4 regions of the Rummeliibacillus sp. SL167 genome follow, and region 4 is predicted to be linked to each of the others. Evidence: riboswitches for the same ligand, from Rfam matches in the RefSeq annotation. Region 4 holds a riboswitch; each other region holds the start of a gene.
The links. Region 4 has a riboswitch for cobalamin ahead of FEZ13_RS04520 ((2Fe-2S) ferredoxin domain-containing protein). Riboswitches for the same ligand answer to the same signal wherever they lie in the genome.
Positions count from the first base shown of each region.

Region 1 (4,220 bases), 130 kb from region 4:
AAAGTGTTGCAGGATTAGCAACCGGAATATTTGTATTAGCATCCCTTATAGCGAGAATATTTGCGGGAAAATATTTAGATCGATTGGGTAGAAAGCGAATGCTTATTGGTTCGCTTAGTATCTTTACAGTTTCTATGTTGTTACATATTGTTGTGGATGATTTATATGTCTTGTTCATCATCCGATTTATACAGGGGGCTATGCATGGATGTATTACAACTGCGGCTGGCACTATATCTGCAGAGCTTATTCCAGATGATCGCCGCGGAGAAGGTACTGGATATTATGCAACTTCTATGAATATTGCCATGGCTTTTGGTCCATTTCTAGGCATTTTCCTTTATGAACACGCATCATTTACAACGGTTTTTGTAGTAGGGAGTATAGTGGCTGTTGTTGATTTACTAGTTTCATGTTTTTTAAAAGTACCGGAACCTAAAGGAATGGAAGAACCAAGGAAAGGATTTCATGGGAGAGATTTTATCGAACCCAAAGCGATCCCTATTTCAATAGTTATCTTCCTCATTGCGATAGCTTATTCAAGTTTGCTATCATTTTTGACACAGTACGCCAAGGAAATCCATTTGGTTTCTGTATCAAGTTTCTTTTTTATTGTTTATGCTATTGCACTGATCATAACGAGACCCTTTACTGGAAAATGGTTTGATCAATTTGGGGCGAATCGAGTGAATTATCCATTGCTCATATTAACCATTATGGGCTTTTTTACATTGAGCATAGCACAAACTGGCTTGGTATTTTTACTATCTGCTGTTTTGATCGGTATTGGTTACGGGACACTTATTTCTAATTTTCAAGCAATCGCTATTCAAGAATCTCCATCACATCGAAAGTCACTATCTACTTCAACGTTCTTCATGTTTCTAGATTTATCGAATGGGATCGGACCTTATATAGTCGGCATTTTAGTGACATTTATGTCATTTAAAGCATTGTATGGTACGGTTACTGTTTGGATTTTAATTTGTTTAATCGTTTATCATTTCGTATACGGCAAAAATGCAAAAAAAGTTTCAAATTAAATATTTATCCCGCATTAACGGTAGTAAAACCCCCACCTCAAGGTATAGAGAGAAACGAGAATGAACGATAGGTGGGGGAGCAACTGTTGCATGCACTCAATCTGATTGTGCATGAAAACAATCCGCCACTTTATATAGATTGGAGTGGAGGCGGAAATCAGCGAATTATCTAAATCCAAGGGGATTAAATTGGATAATCAATCCGCCTGAAAATATAGTTTAGTAAATCTATTAGAAAAATCGGTATAGAGGAATTTTTCTACTTAAGCTTTAAGAACAAGGTAATTTTCATATTTTTTTCTAAAATTATAGAATATTTAAAATCTAATGATAAAAGTATGATATAGTAAAAGGACAATTTAATAGCGTGTAAGTTATGGTTCCAAATGACAATTTGGATTAAAAGGGAAGACCGGTGAAAATCCGGCGCTGTCCCGCAACTGTAAATGGGAGCGACTCGTAATAACCACTATGATAATGGGAAGGTACGATTAGCAATGATCATGAGCCAGGAGACCTGCCAATAGCTAGTACACACCGATTGACCTACGAGGATAGGGGGTGGGGAGTGAGATTCACAGTACGAAGTGATAAGAAAGCAATTTCGAGGTTATTGCTTATTTGTGCATAGCCTTTTTTTACACAGCCATTTCCTGTATTTGGAGATGGCTTTTTTATTTGCCCAAAGATTCAATTTTAAAAATAACAGTAGTTCAGAAAAGAATTCTACTATATACGAGGAGAGGAAAATATGAAATATACAAATTCAGTCATTGGATACCCTTATATCGGAGGAAATAGAGAGTGGAAACGCACAGTAGAAAGCTATTGGAAGCAAGAAATTAGCGAACATGAATTACATGAGCGCATGAAGCAACTTCGCCTTGACCATTTGAAGAAACAAATAGCATTAGGGATCGATCAAGTAACGGTCGGTGATTTTACTTACTATGATCGCATGCTTGATACAGCGGTGATGTTTGGACTTGTACCAAAACGCTATCAATGGACAGCTGAAACCGTTGATCTTGGAACCTATTATGCAATGGCACGTGGCCGAGAAGGACAAGTTGCTTCTGAAATGACCAAATGGTTTAATACAAATTATCACTATATTGTACCAGAATACGAAGGTCAAAAATTACATCTTACAGAAAACACGATTTTAAAAGCCTACAAGGAAGCGAAAGAGGAGCTTGGGATTGAAGCTAAGCCAACGATTATCGGGCCCTATACATTTAGTCGCTTAACAAAAGGTTATGATGCAAAAACGGAACCAGAGTATATTTTAAAACTGATTCCATTGTATATTCAGGTTCTAAAACAACTGGTTGAAGCAGGAGCTGAATGGATACAAATAGAAGAGCCTTCTCTTGTTACAACTTTAGATAAAAGTGACATCGCAACTGTTAAAGAAATCTATTCACAAATTGTTGAAGAAGTGCCGAATGCGAAAATTTTACTTCAAACTTATTTTGAGTCCGTTTCATTTTTTGAAGAAATCGTAAACCTTCCAGTTGCAGGTATTGGATTAGACTTTGTGCATGGTTATAAAGGAAATATGGATGCACTTCGAAAATTTGGCTTTCCAAAGAATAAAGTATTAGCGGCAGGTATTATTAATGGTCGTGATATTTGGAGAGCTGATCTAGCAGAAAAATATAATACATTACAAGCCATTCAACAGTTGAGCAAATGTGAAAACATATGGATTCAGTCATCTTGTAGTCTACAACATGTACCAGTAACAACTGCTTATGAGAAAAAATTGGCACCTGTATTAAAAAATGCCTTAGCATTTGCAGATGAAAAAATAATAGAGCTTAAAGAATTAACAAGCTATGCTAACAATCCAAAAGATCCAGGTAATAACGCTATTTCAGAAAGTATTAAAGCTATTCAATTGTTAAGAGAAGATGCATCACGTAACAATGAAACAGTCAAAGCTGAGATGGCATCTATTAAAGAAGAAGACTTTAAACGGTCAAGTGTATTTGAAAAACGTCAAGAAATTCAACGCGAAGCTTTAGAGCTTCCATTATTCCCAACAACAACAATCGGAAGTTTTCCACAATCTACAGAAGTAAAGAAAACTCGTAGTGCGTGGAGAAAACAAAAAATATCAGATGCTGATTATGAAGCATTTGTTAAGGAAGAAACAGAACGATGGATTCATATTCAAGAAGATTTAGGGCTAGATGTTCTGGTACATGGTGAATTTGAACGTACTGACATGGTTGAATATTTTGGTGAAAAATTAGACGGCTTTGCTTTCACAGAAAATGCTTGGGTTGTTTCTTACGGATCTAGATGTGTAAAACCACCAATTATATATGGAGATGTGGCTTGGAAAGAACCAATGACTGTAAAATCATCCGTTTACGCACAAAGTTTAACCAATCATTATGTTAAGGGCATGCTCACTGGGCCAGTGACTATTTTAAATTGGTCATTTGTACGAGATGATATTCCACGTAAAGAAATTGCTTATCAAATTGCATTGGCATTGAAAAAAGAAATAGAAGCACTTGAAAAAGCTGGAATAGCCATTATTCAAGTGGATGAACCTGCTTTGCGTGAAGGACTTCCTCTTCGCAAGGAAAATTGGTCAGAATATTTAGATTGGGGTGTAAAGGCTTTCCGTTTAGCTACTTCATCTGTTGAAGATCAAACACAAATTCATACACATATGTGCTACTGCGAATTCAATGATTTTATCGAGCCTATAAGTGCATTGGATGCAGATGTCATTTCCATTGAAACATCTCGCAGTCATGGTGAGTTAATCGATTCACTAAAAGAAACACCATACGACAAAGGCATTGGTTTAGGTGTTTACGATATTCATAGTCCACGAGTTCCATCGATAAAAGAGATGGAAACGATCATGCAAGAAAGTCTTGAAGTATTGAAACCAACACAATTTTGGGTGAATCCTGATTGTGGCTTAAAAACGCGTGGTGAAACAGAAACTGTTGCATCTCTTCAAAACATGGTAGAGGCAGCAAAAACATTGCGAGAAGACGTAGCATCCTCTGTAAAATCATAACAATAAGATCATCGTTTTAGTCTATAATTTGACCATCAAGGAGTTAGGAATGTTGTTCAATGTTCTTAACTCCTTTTAGTTAAGTAGATGAATCAATTTCATAAATCATTTTCTTCTTAAAAAATACG
Region 1 is NZ_VCBM01000001.1:1,128,845-1,133,064, reverse strand. Features, by position in the region: gene FEZ13_RS05110 (MFS transporter) at 1-1,043, shown strand, start outside; cobalamin riboswitch at 1,404-1,582, shown strand; gene metE (5-methyltetrahydropteroyltriglutamate--homocysteine S-methyltransferase) at 1,795-4,092, shown strand.
Region 1: it holds a riboswitch for cobalamin, as region 4 does, so the genes downstream of both, metE (5-methyltetrahydropteroyltriglutamate--homocysteine S-methyltransferase) here and FEZ13_RS04520 ((2Fe-2S) ferredoxin domain-containing protein) in region 4, are expected to answer to the same signal.

Region 2 (4,220 bases), 200 kb from region 4:
TTCATGCAATAGGCATTACAGGAGAAAATAACTAGATCCGTAGCGGGAATAATGGACCATCTATAATTCATGGATCAAATTGAGAATCCATATTTATCATTTTAAATGTAAATTAAATGGACAAGAGGAAATATTAATCTTTATAAACTATTTTGAACCTATCTATCTTGAGGAGTGTTTATATGTCAATACCAAAAATTAAGTCTTATGAAATGCCGATAAATTTAGAAGTTGATAATACTGTTCAATGGGAACCGCAATCTGATAAGGCCGTATTATTAATACATGATATGCAACAATATTTTTTAGACTTTTATAATCAGCAGCAATCACCTATTCCTAGATTGATCGCTAATATTCAAAAAATAAAACAAAAATGCGAGTCACTTAAAATACCTATTATTTACACCGCCCAACCTGGTAATCAAAAGGCGGAAGATCGTGCGCTTTTAACAGATTTTTGGGGGACAGGTCTTGAAGAGAAGGAAGAGCAAACATCCATTATTCCCCAACTTTCTCCAAGCGAGAATGATATAATGTTGACCAAATGGCGTTATAGCGCTTTTAAGAAAAGTGAGTTGCAGCAGTTAATGAAAACATGGAATCGAGATCAGCTGATCATTTGTGGTGTATATGCACATATTGGCTGCTTATTAACAGCAGCAGATGCTTTTATGTATGATATTAAACCATTCTTTGTAAAGGATGCAGTTGCGGATTTTTCTGTAGAAGATCATCAGATGGCGATACGTTATGCTGCTAAAAGATGTTCAACGATTACAGATACGAATCAGTTAATCAGCCAACTTTAAGTAGATTAAGTGCTTGTTCGAGAAATTTTTTAAAAGAGTACCTAACATGCAAAGAGCACGAAATACTGTTCAGTCAGTATTCTGTGCTCTGTTTTTTCGCAGAATTTAACTCATTGAATCCCTATCAATTAAATGAGTTCTTCCGAAATCAGGAGATATATTTGACATAATCCTTAAAAATATATATTTTATCACGCGTGTTGATTTTACAAAAATTAGGCTGTCCGTGGCATAATTTTTGAGAAAACCTGTATTTTTCGGACCATTTATATAGATCTTCGCTGCGGCTTGCTTGTTCCTTTTGTGTAGCACATATTCGATAAAAAAACAATCCAATGTCCTGCGGAAGGAGCGAATAAAGTCTTTGAAAGAGCGAATAAATCTTTTGAGAGAGCGAATAAAATCTCTGAGAGAGCAAATAAATTGTTTCAAGGGGCGAATAAATACTTTATGGATAAAATTGGATAACAAACGTGCCTGAATGAATTATTTGAAATGTGAGTAGTCATCCTTTACATATTGCTTTCCATTCAATTTCCTAGTATCATAATGATAGAAAATTCATAAAAGTGTAAGGTGCCTTTAATTAAGGAGAATAGGGAATGAAGTGAAAAGCTTCAGCGGACCCGCCACTGTATAGGGAAGTTTGTTCGAAAATACCACTGGACATTGTTCTGGGAAGGTTTGTTCAAATGATGACCCCAAGCCAGGAGACCTGCCTTATTACTTGAATGACACAGATGATGGAAAAGTCTGCGGTTTATTTGCGATGCAAATAAGCTGCAGGCTTTTAATTTTATTCGGGAGAGATGAAAAGTGAATTTATTACAACAAACGATTGAAAAAGTAGAAGACTTGGATCAAGAAATGTTGGTAAAAGCTAGAGAAAGAGTGGACAGCCTTATCAAACCCCCAAAAAGTTTAGGAAAATTAGAAGATATCGCTGTTCAATTATCAGGAATTACGAAAGAACTTTTTCCTGCAGTCGATCAAAAAGTAATGATTGTAATGGCTGCAGATCATGGTGTATATGAGGAAGGGGTTACAAGTAATCCGCAAGAAGTAACGATTGAACAAACATTAAATATCGCCAAAGGAATTACAGGTGTAGGGACAATCGCCAAAGTTTCTGGAGCTAAAATTGTAGCAGTAGATATTGGAATCAAAGAAGATATCCCAAGTGATGCTGGAGTTATTATTCGGAAAATAAAAAAAGGAACGGACAATATGGCTAAAGGACCTGCTATGACAAGAGAAGAGGCTATTAAAGCGCTAGAGGTCGGCATTGAGATTGCGACAAAAGAAATACAACAAGGTGCTAATCTATTAGGTACGGGTGAAATGGGTATTAGCAATACAACTCCAAGTACGGCCATATTATCTGTTTTAGCCAATTGTGACCCGAAAGAAATAACAGGGAGAGGTGCTGGACTGGGCAAAGGTGGATTAGCTCATAAGATAGAAGTCATTCGCAATGCTATTACTATCAATCAACCCAATTCAGCTGATGGCATTGACGTATTAGCAAAGGTTGGTGGCTTGGAAATCGGAGGCATGGCTGGCGTTATGCTGGCAGCTGCAGCGAATCGAGTTCCAGTGGTAGTAGACGGACTGATTTCAACAGCCTCTGCCTTAATCGCAACGACTATCGAGCCAAAAGTAAAGGATTACCTCATTACTTCACATGCAACGGACGAGCCAGGTGGGAAAAAGGCGAGCGAACTTCTTGGTAAGGAACCTATGCTAAAGATGAACATGTGTTTAGGAGAAGGCTCTGGAGCTGCCTTAGCTTTTCCAATTATCGAAGCTGCATGTAGCATGATGAAAAATATGCCAACCTTTGAAGACGTAGGGATGAGTATTTAACCTACTAACAAACATAACCCATCTTAAAATAGAGTTCTAAGGATGGGTTATTTATCTTAATTTAGCAAATCCTTTTTGTAATGAAAGCGTAGCGACAAGTACAGAAGACACCACTTCAATAAGAGTCAAGATGAATGCGATTTTAATCCCTATTAATTGGATAATCAACACATATGATAAAAATAATTCTAAATGCTCATTAACGGAAAATAGGAATTATTCCTTCATATAGCTGAATCAATTTCATAATGTAAAATTCAGATAAAAAACACGAACATTTCAAATCAACATGAAAATTAATATTCAGAAATTTTTGTTCCGCTCCAGACGGCGCTTTCCACGGGCTTGGCTTCAATCTCCTCGGGTCGACACGATGTTGACCCCGAAGCCGTTGCCACAGGACGTGGCGAACTTAGGCTTTGTCCCTTAAATTGTTCCTGCGGGGCTTTCAGCTCAAGCTTTTCCCGTAGGACTTTGAATAAGCCTCCTTGAACTCACACCGCACGAAGGAAATGCGCAAGCCTAATCGAGGAGTCGCCGTCTTCCGCTCCACAACTATCAAAATTAGTTATTCTTAATGTTCGTATTTTTTAAGAAGAAAATGATTAATGAAATTGATTCAGCTAGAAGTTTAAATCTTTTTTCTTTTTCATGTTAGAATACATTAAAAAACGGATGATTCAACTGAAAATTCCAAAAAGGTATTGACAATTTCATTATAAAAAAATATACTATCGTTACTATGTTAGTAGGAATTAAATGATTGTAAAGCTCACTAGAAGACTAGAGGCTCTTACGTTAATAGAAATATTTTTCTATATTTCTTTTGATGTGGAGTCTTTTTTTGTTTCTAAATACCTATTTAACTAATTGGAATTATAATATTAAATGCTGATTAGAGAAACTAAAGGCATTTTTACATACTTTAGAATTGCTTTTAGTTAGCGGCAAATATTTAATTCGTTCAGAAAAAGTTTATATGGGGGGAATTACGAATGAAAAAGAGAAAATTATTTACTAGTGCAGCGGTGGTATTATCCACTTTTTTACTATTATCAGGGTGCGGTAAAGGAGATTCAGAAGGATCAGGTGCAAAGAAATCCGTTGAACTTTTGAATGTATCTTATGATCCAACACGAGAATTGTATCAAGAATACAACAAAGAATTTGCAAAACATTGGAAAGAGGAAACAGGTCAGAAAGTTACGATTAAACAATCTCATGGGGGTTCAGGAAGCCAAGCGCGCTCTGTTATCGATGGGTTAGAAGCAGATGTGGTTACACTGGCATTAGCTTATGATATTGATGCGATTGCTGATCAGAAGCTGTTAAACAAAGATTGGATTAATCGTTTCGATGATAATTCAGCACCTTACACTTCAACGATTGTTTTCTTAGTAAGGAAAGGTAATCCGAAAGGTATCAAAGATTGGGATGATCTTACGAAGAAGGGCGTTTCTGTTATCACACCAAATCCTAAAACATCTGGAGGAGCTCGTTGGAATTACTTAGCAGCTTGGGGCTATGCACTTCAAAAAAATA
Region 2 is NZ_VCBM01000001.1:1,198,592-1,202,811, reverse strand. Features, by position in the region: gene FEZ13_RS05430 (isochorismate synthase) at 1-35, shown strand, start outside; gene FEZ13_RS05425 (isochorismatase family protein) at 183-812, shown strand; cobalamin riboswitch at 1,370-1,549, shown strand; gene cobT (nicotinate-nucleotide--dimethylbenzimidazole phosphoribosyltransferase) at 1,629-2,678, shown strand; gene FEZ13_RS05415 (sulfate ABC transporter substrate-binding protein) at 3,674-4,220, shown strand, end outside.
Region 2: it holds a riboswitch for cobalamin, as region 4 does, so the genes downstream of both, cobT (nicotinate-nucleotide--dimethylbenzimidazole phosphoribosyltransferase) here and FEZ13_RS04520 ((2Fe-2S) ferredoxin domain-containing protein) in region 4, are expected to answer to the same signal.

Region 3 (4,220 bases), on a different contig from region 4:
TACGAAAGGACTACTTGGCCGAAGTTGTGGCGACTGTTCTCGATCAAGATGTTAATTATGGTCGTACCGATGCGGGGCATAACGAAAAAATTCAAGTCGAATTTGTATCCGCAAACCCAACTGGAGATTTACATCTAGGGCATGCTCGTGGTGCTTCTGTTGGGGACTCTTTATGTAATGTGTTAGATTTTGCAGGGTATGATGTATCACGTGAATACTATATTAATGATGCTGGTAATCAAATTACAAAATTGGCCAAATCATTAGAAGCACGCTACCGGGAAGCACTAGGTTTAGAATCGGACATGCCTGAAGATGGCTACCATGGGAAAGATATCATTGTTATTGCGAAAGAATTATCTGCAGAATATGGTAAAGATATATTAGAAAAACCTGAAGAAGAGCGTTTTGAATTTTTCCGTGAACACGGTTTAAAACACGAATTTGGCAAACTCCAAAAAGATTTAAAAGACTTCCGTGTCGATTTTGATGTCTGGTTCTCTGAAACATCCTTATACAAAGAAGGAAAAGTTCAAACAGCACTTCAAAAATTAAAAGACAACGGTCATGTATTTGAACAAGATGGTGCTACTTGGTTCCGTTCTACTACGTTTGGTGATGACAAAGACCGCGTATTGATCAAATCAGACGGTTCCTATACTTATCTAACACCAGATATCGCCTATCATGAAGACAAATTACGTCGTGGTTTTGACAAGCTGATCAATATTTGGGGTGCCGATCATCATGGTTATATCCCACGTATGAAGGCTGCGATCGAAGCACTTGGCTATGATCGTGATGTATTAGAAGTGGAAGTAATCCAAATGGTTAATCTTCTACGCAATGGTGAAAAAGTCAAAATGTCAAAACGAACGGGGAATGCAGTTACTCTTCGTGAACTAGTTGAGGAAGTTGGCTTAGATGCTGTACGCTACAATTTCGCAATGCGTGCAGGCGATACGCATTTAGATTTCGATTTAGATTTAGCTGTGAAGCAATCAAACGAAAATCCAGTGTACTATGCTCAATATGCTCATGCGCGAATTTGTTCGATCTTACGTCAAGCATCAGAAAAAGGTTTTGCGGTTTCAATTGATCATCTTGATACATTGTCATCAGAAAAAGATATTGAAGTATTGAAAAAAGTAGGGGACTTTCCACAAATTGTAGCAGATGCAGCACGTGTACGCGCACCGCATCGTATTGCAAACTACATCCAAGAACTAGCAGCAACATTCCACAGTTTTTATAATGCAGAGAAAGTTTTAGATGACGACAACAAAGAACGTTCTGAAGCACGACTAGCCCTAATTACAGCAGTGCGCATCACATTAGCAAATGCTCTAAAATTGATTGGTGTATCAGCACCGGAAAAAATGTAATTTTTAGTGCATTGGTTACATCAGAACAAAATATCCTTCTGTTTTTGTTTGCGGGGTTAAAATGCATACTAGTTAAGCAATTTTTCTGCTCAACCATTATTAATAGAAAATAGTCAACGAAATCGCTGTTTCGTTGGCTTTTTTCTGTTGACTAAATTTTATCCCGCTTCAAAGGACAGTAAGCCACCTATGTCTCAAGATTTAGAGAAAAACGAGAAAGATAGATGGGGATCAACTGCTCGCAAAAGTCCGATTACTTCGGGCTAACAAGATGTTGGTCACTCAGGTGTTGCCAAAGGACGTGACGCTTTTAGCTTCCTTTCCTTAATCGCTTCGCTGTGGGGTCTCAACTGTCCGTTTTTCCCGCGTGATATTGAATGGGCTTCACTAAACTGGCACCGCACGAAGAAAATACGTATACATTTTCGAGGAGTCGAGCAAGCCGCAGCGAAGATCTATATAAATGGTTCTAAAAACACAGGGCTTTTCAGTAATTATGCCAAATAGGGGCACCTGATTTTTGTAAAATCAACATGCGTGAAATTTTATATTAACAGTACAAATATCATTACTAGTAAAAAATAGCTATAAGTATCAAAAATATATACTAAAAAATTCTCAATATCTCATCGCCTGTCTTTTACAAAAGCAAAATATTCGGTATAATGATAAGCAATTCAATAGAAAATCAATGTACGGTTCTTGACACTGCTAAAATGTTGAGTGAAAAGGGAAGTCGGTGAAAGTCCGATGCGGTCCCGCCACTGTAAGTGTGAGTGATTCGTAAATAGCCACTGAAAAATTTTTGGGAAGGCACGATGAGCGTTGAACACAAGCCAGGATACCTGCCGTATAGGATCACGCCAACAATGACTACGAGGATAGGATGGGTGACAGTGTATGCACTACACTGGAATCATGATGCCTCTCGAATGAATTGAGAGGTTTTTTATTATGCTGAAGGAGGTACTTTTCATGAAAAAAATATGGCAACTAGTAAGCGTGTTGATGATGGCATTTGTTTTACTTGTTGGGTGTAGCCAAGGAGATACTCAGCAATCGTCTACTGATAAAACAAATACCACTTCTCAAACCAATGACAAAACATCTACATACCCAATGACGGTGAAAGATGCACTTGGTAATCATATAGAATTCAAAGAAACACCCAAAAGAATTGTTTCATTAGTTCCAAGTAATACAGAAATCTTATTCGCATTAGGTTTAGAACATGAAATTGTAGGGGTAAATGATAACGATGATTATCCCAAAGCCGCTACTAAAAAGACAAAAATAGGCGGTATGGAATTCAATGTTGAAAAAGTATTGAGCCTAAAACCTGATGCAGTATTTGCACATGAATCTAATGCAAAATCAGTAGAGGCTGGATTACAACAGTTAAAAGATGCAGGTATTCCTGTCTTTGTTGTAAAAAGTGCGACAAGTTTTGAAGAAACCTATAGCACGATCAAACAGCTTGGCCAAATTACAAACAAAGAACAAAAAGCAGATCAAATTATTACAAGTATGAAGGAAAAAGTAAAAGATGTTCAAGCTAAAGTAGCGAATGTAAAACAACGTACTGCCTTTGTGGAAACGGCAGATGAACCGGATATTTTTACGGCAGGTAAAGATACATTTATGCAAGAAATCTTTGACTTAGCGAAGATTAAAAATGTGGTAGACGATCAATCAGGTTGGTTTAAAATTGATACAGAAGAAATCGTTAAACGTAATCCTGATACCATTATTGTAATGGAGGACTATGTTCCAAATATCGTAGAGAAAGTGAAAAAACGCCAAGGCTTTGATAGTATTACAGCTGTTAAAAATGATGCCGTAGTAAAAGTGGATCAAGATTTGACAGCTCGTACAGGTCCTCGTCTTGCCGATGGGCTAGAGGAAATAGCAAAGGCTGTTTATCCAGAGGCATTTAAATGAGAAAAATGGTAATGGGATATATCGTAGCGCTTATCATTTTATGTATAAGTGTATGGCTCGGTATTTCCATAGGCTCAGTAGAGGTACCAATCAGTACGTTATGGAATACTGGAGCTGATGAAACGGCAACAAATATATTATGGAAAATTCGTATGCCACGTGTCATACTAGCAGGACTTGTTGGGGCGGCATTAGCGATTGCAGGCGCTGCTTTTCAAGGATTGTTAAAAAACCCGCTTGCTGATCCGTATACGTTAGGAGTGTCATCTGGCGCCTCAGTGGGGGCTGTGGTGACGCTTTTTTTCGGTATTACGACACCTATTTTAGGCATTTATACATTGCCAATATTCAGTATGATAGGTGCTCTAGTATCATTGTTTATTGTTTTGGGCTTTGCAAAATTGGTCGATCGCATGATGAAGATGGAAACACTGATTTTAACCGGCATTATCGTCAGCTCATTTTTAAGTTCTATTATCTCCCTGATGATTGCTTTAACAGGAGAAGAACTTCGTCAAATTATTAGCTGGCTGATGGGGAGTGTATCTATGCGCGGTTGGCCTTATGTCAAGATGATTTTCCCCTTCATCATAATTGGTTCATTGATGCTATGGGTCAATCGTCGTGAACTTAATGCTATGTTATTTGGAGAGGAACGGGCCAAATATTTAGGGGTCAATGTAAAAAGAAGCAAACGTCTTCTTTTGCTTGGAGGTTCTATTTTGACTGGTTCCGCAGTGGCGGTATCGGGAACGATCGGCTTTGTTGGCTTGGTCGTTCCACATATGACGAGATTAATGTTTGGAGCTGATCATCGCCATCTATTGCCCTTATCTTTTATCAATGGGGCATCATTATTGATTCTTTGTGATTTGCTGGCGAGAACGATTATTG
Region 3 is NZ_VCBM01000002.1:185,081-189,300, forward strand. Features, by position in the region: gene argS (arginine--tRNA ligase) at 1-1,385, shown strand, start outside; cobalamin riboswitch at 2,065-2,252, shown strand; gene FEZ13_RS12315 (ABC transporter substrate-binding protein) at 2,361-3,326, shown strand; gene FEZ13_RS12320 (FecCD family ABC transporter permease) at 3,323-4,220, shown strand, end outside.
Region 3: it holds a riboswitch for cobalamin, as region 4 does, so the genes downstream of both, FEZ13_RS12315 (ABC transporter substrate-binding protein) here and FEZ13_RS04520 ((2Fe-2S) ferredoxin domain-containing protein) in region 4, are expected to answer to the same signal.

Region 4 (4,220 bases):
ATTAACATTCCCAAAGAATGAAAGCCTCTTTTTATCGAAATATAGCCAAGTCTTGAATTTTGTGCCTGAAAAACGCTAACTGAAATTTCTAAAAATACAAAAATGAATCGGTACGTTAACTCGGTTAATTCAATCATTAGTTGTGGTACCCTGCATTTTTTTAAAACTTGCATTAAATCATGGACAGGTGTTGTTAACGTTAAAAAATATAAGCAGCTAATACTACTTAAAACCGAAAAAAATAATTGAATACACATTTGAATACTTTGAGTTGTGATATACACAGTGCTGTTTAAAAATGAGAATTGCCACACCGAACTGTGTAGCAATTCAGCATGTTGAGTAAAAGAGAATAGTATTCCAACCATGCTGCTCAATAAAAACAATCCAGGTATACAAAGTAATTTTAAATAATATGTCCAAGGTATTTTAGCTGCAAAAATAATGAGTCCGCTCATCATCGAAAAAGTAATAAGAGAAATCAAAGCATCCTTGACTGTCAAAGAAAAAATCAAAAGAAAGAGCGATAAAACGATTTTTTCTACGGGATGGGTTTTTGCTAAATGATTGATATAAGCATATTGATCAATAAGTAGCATGCTTTCCTTTGCCCTCTTTGTTATCATCTTTTTTAGATTTACCACGTGATAGTCCGATAAAGTAACCGATAAAACCTGCTCCTATAGCAGCCTGCAAGGAGAATAATAGACTTTCAATCTCACCACTTGGCGGTTCCCAAATGTTAGAAAACCATGGATGATAAGAAGAGTCGATTTTCGTTATTTCCGCTTCAGCTTGATCGTCTGAACCACCAAATTCCGCACCCTTTTGGAAGAAAAGAGGAAGAACAGCCAAAATAATGACTAATGCTATTAACAATAAGTTCTTTTTCATTGTTGTTCTGCTCCTTTTTTAAATACTTTCAGTGCTTTTAACTCTGCTAAATTGTATTTTTGTAAGAAGTTCATGATGACAACTGTAAGAATCCCTTCACTAATGGCTAAAGGAATTTGTGTAATAGCGAAAATGCCACTAAATTTTGTAAATGAAGCAAAGAAACCGCCTACATCAGAAGGGAAAGCAAGTGCTAATTGGATAGATGTCACTACATATGTACCCAAATCACCAAGTGCAGCGGCTAAAAATACTGCCCATGAAAAAGATAATCCCATTTTAGTAGCTCCTTTATATACGCCGTATGCAATAAGAGGACCGACAATCGCCATAGAAACTGTATTCGCACCTAATGTAGTTAATCCACCATGTGCAAGCAATAATGCTTGGAATAAAAGAACGATAAAACCTACCACACTCATAGCCATTGGTCCAAATAATATAGTACCGAGGCCTACACCAGTAGGATGAGAACAACTACCTGTAACAGATGGAATTTTCAATGCTGATAATACGAATGCAAAGGCTCCAGATAATCCTAACATCATTTTGGTTTCTGGATTTTCAACAATTGTTTTTCGGATGGAGCGGAATCCAATCACTAAAAATGGAATGGAAACTGCCCACCAGAAAATAGCCCATTCAACGGGTAAAAAACCTTCCATAATATGCATAGCAAAAGCTGGTTTTGGTACAATCATAATGGCTAGAAGAAAATAAACTAGTTTCCAATTCAAATATTTTTTTAAATTTTTCATTTTACCAATCCTCTCTATTACTTATTCCATTGTGACATTTAAAAGTTTCTTTTGTTGCACCTCCATCACACCCTATAAGGACAATAAAAAAACACTTCTTACGGATAGAAGAAGTGTTGATGAATAGTAAAATAATACTAATTGCTTAGCATGTCTATTCTCACACCTATCCTCGTAGGCTGAAACTAATTCGCATTTCATGGCAGGTCTCCTGGCTTAGCGTCATCATTATACTTTCACCTTCCCATCATTGACAGTGGCATCTTAAAAGCATAACTCGGCTTTACAGTGGCGGGACCGCGTTTGTTTTGCACAAACTTCCCTTTTAAGCTAAATATCTAAATTCAGCACCATAAAATTTATTGAATTGTTATATTACAAATCCAGTGTATCACGATTATATGCCCAATTCTATCTTTTTATTAGAAGAAATTCTGATGATTATAAAAGTTTGTTTTATAACAGTTAATTACTAAAATTTTAGAGAAATATTGTACAAGAAATCTATTTTTTAAATTGAAAAACAGTCTATAAGATAAAAAATATATTTTAAATCATGACAAAATAGTATATGATGATGACAGTTTAAAATTTTTCTAACAGGTGAGATGAAAACTCGCTGATTATAATGCAACAAGTTTTTTTGAATTGATCGATCTATACACCTGTTTTTCTAATGAACAATTACATACTATTTTTAAAAGTGCTCTTGTAGATTTTCAAGGGATAATAGGGAAAACGGTTCAAAGCCGGTGCAGCCCCCGCTACTGTAAACATGGATGAAATGATAAAACTCACTGGTCAAATGACTGGGAAGAGATCAGAGTAAAGTGAAATGTAAGCCAGGAAACCTGCTTTTAAAAAGTACGATACTTTTCGGAGGGAAAGGTAAAAACTATGGTACCAGCTAACAAACTAGTTTTTAAACCTTTATTCCAAGAATAAAGGTTTTTTATTTTCCTTTTTCTATTGATAAATAGGATGAAAAGGAGAGTGGATATGGTAACTTGGGATTTATCGGGAATGAAAAGTCATTTATTCATTTGTAACGGAAGTTCATGTATGAAGAAAGGAGCAGAGGAAATCACCCTCGCCATTCGAGATGAGATTACACAATTAGGGATGGACGAACAAATCCATACAACTAGAACTCGAGTTGCAGCCACTATTGGGATTCACAAAAACAAATAAATAAAAAGGGGAGAAGTTCACATGGCAAAACAAGGTAAACTATATGTCGTTGGTTTTGGCCCTGGTGATTTTAAACATATTACGACGCGAGCAGTAGAAGCACTTCAAGAAAGTGATTTTATCATTGGTTACAAAACTTATGTTGAACTAATCCAAGATCTCATTACGAATGAAAAAACAATTATTAGCACAGGGATGACAGAGGAAGTTTCAAGAGCTCAAGAAGCAGTTCGACAAGCAGAAACCGGGAAAATAGTAGCTGTCATTTCAAGTGGTGATTCAGGAGTCTATGGTATGGCAGGACTCGTATACGAGGTGTTAATCGAAAAAGGTTGGACCGAGGCAAACGGGATTCCAATCGAAATCATTCCAGGTATTTCTGCTATCAATTCATGTGCCTCTCTATTAGGGGCACCTATTATGCACGATTCCTGCACAATTAGTTTAAGTGATCATTTAACACCATGGAATTTAATTGCTAAAAGAATAGAAGCTGCCGCCATGGCGGATTTTGTGATAGCACTTTACAACCCACGTAGTGGACGTAGAACACGTCAAATTGTTGAAGCTCAACGTATTCTCTTGCAATATCGATCACCCGATACACCTGTTGGATTAGTGAAAAGTGCTTATCGTGACCGTCAGCAAATCACGATTACCAACTTGAGTGAAATGCTTGAAAATGATATCGGGATGTTAACGACTGTCATTATTGGTAACTCTTCCACATTCCTTTATGACAATAAAATGATTACCCCACGTGGCTATCAAAGAAAATACACGTTGCATGCGGATAAACAAGCATTAAAACCACATCAACGCTTAAAAGAGGAAGCTGAACCATGGGCAATGGATCAAAAAACAGGTGTTCAGCGTATTCAATCTTCTGTAGCTGTTGTTGAGAAAGTCCCAAAGGTTGAATCGATCAAGACAGAGCATCCAAAAGTAAATTCATATGAGATGGCTCTGGAAGCCTTAAAACGCGTGACTGGTAAACAACCTGAAACTACAACTACACAATACATCCATCAAGATTTTGAAGAAATATTTGAATTAGCTGTAAGTCCTGGTGTTGCCAATAAAAAGTTTACACCCGAACAAATGATGACTTTAGCCATGGTTGTAGGTGAAAAAGGCACCATGGAATATACACCCAATCATCAAATTCTATTAAAAATACCTACTTCAAATCCCGATGAAATTACATCCAAATTACAAAATGTAGGCTTCCTGCTATCACCAGTAGGAGATGTTTTAACATTAAAAGCTTGTGATTTTTGTGATGGTGAAAAAACGGGCGGGATTCCTTACGCAGAAGAAATTCAAGAAAAATTGGGTGGTATGCAATTACCAAAAGAGTTGACAATTGGCTTCAAT
Region 4 is NZ_VCBM01000001.1:1,002,093-1,006,312, reverse strand. Features, by position in the region: gene cbiQ (cobalt ECF transporter T component CbiQ) at 1-599, opposite strand, end outside; gene FEZ13_RS04530 (energy-coupling factor ABC transporter substrate-binding protein) at 586-894, opposite strand; gene FEZ13_RS04525 (energy-coupling factor ABC transporter permease) at 891-1,652, opposite strand; cobalamin riboswitch at 1,837-2,022, opposite strand; cobalamin riboswitch at 2,337-2,525, shown strand; partial or broken gene FEZ13_RS04520 ((2Fe-2S) ferredoxin domain-containing protein) at 2,652-2,807, shown strand; gene cobJ (precorrin-3B C(17)-methyltransferase) at 2,865-4,220, shown strand, end outside.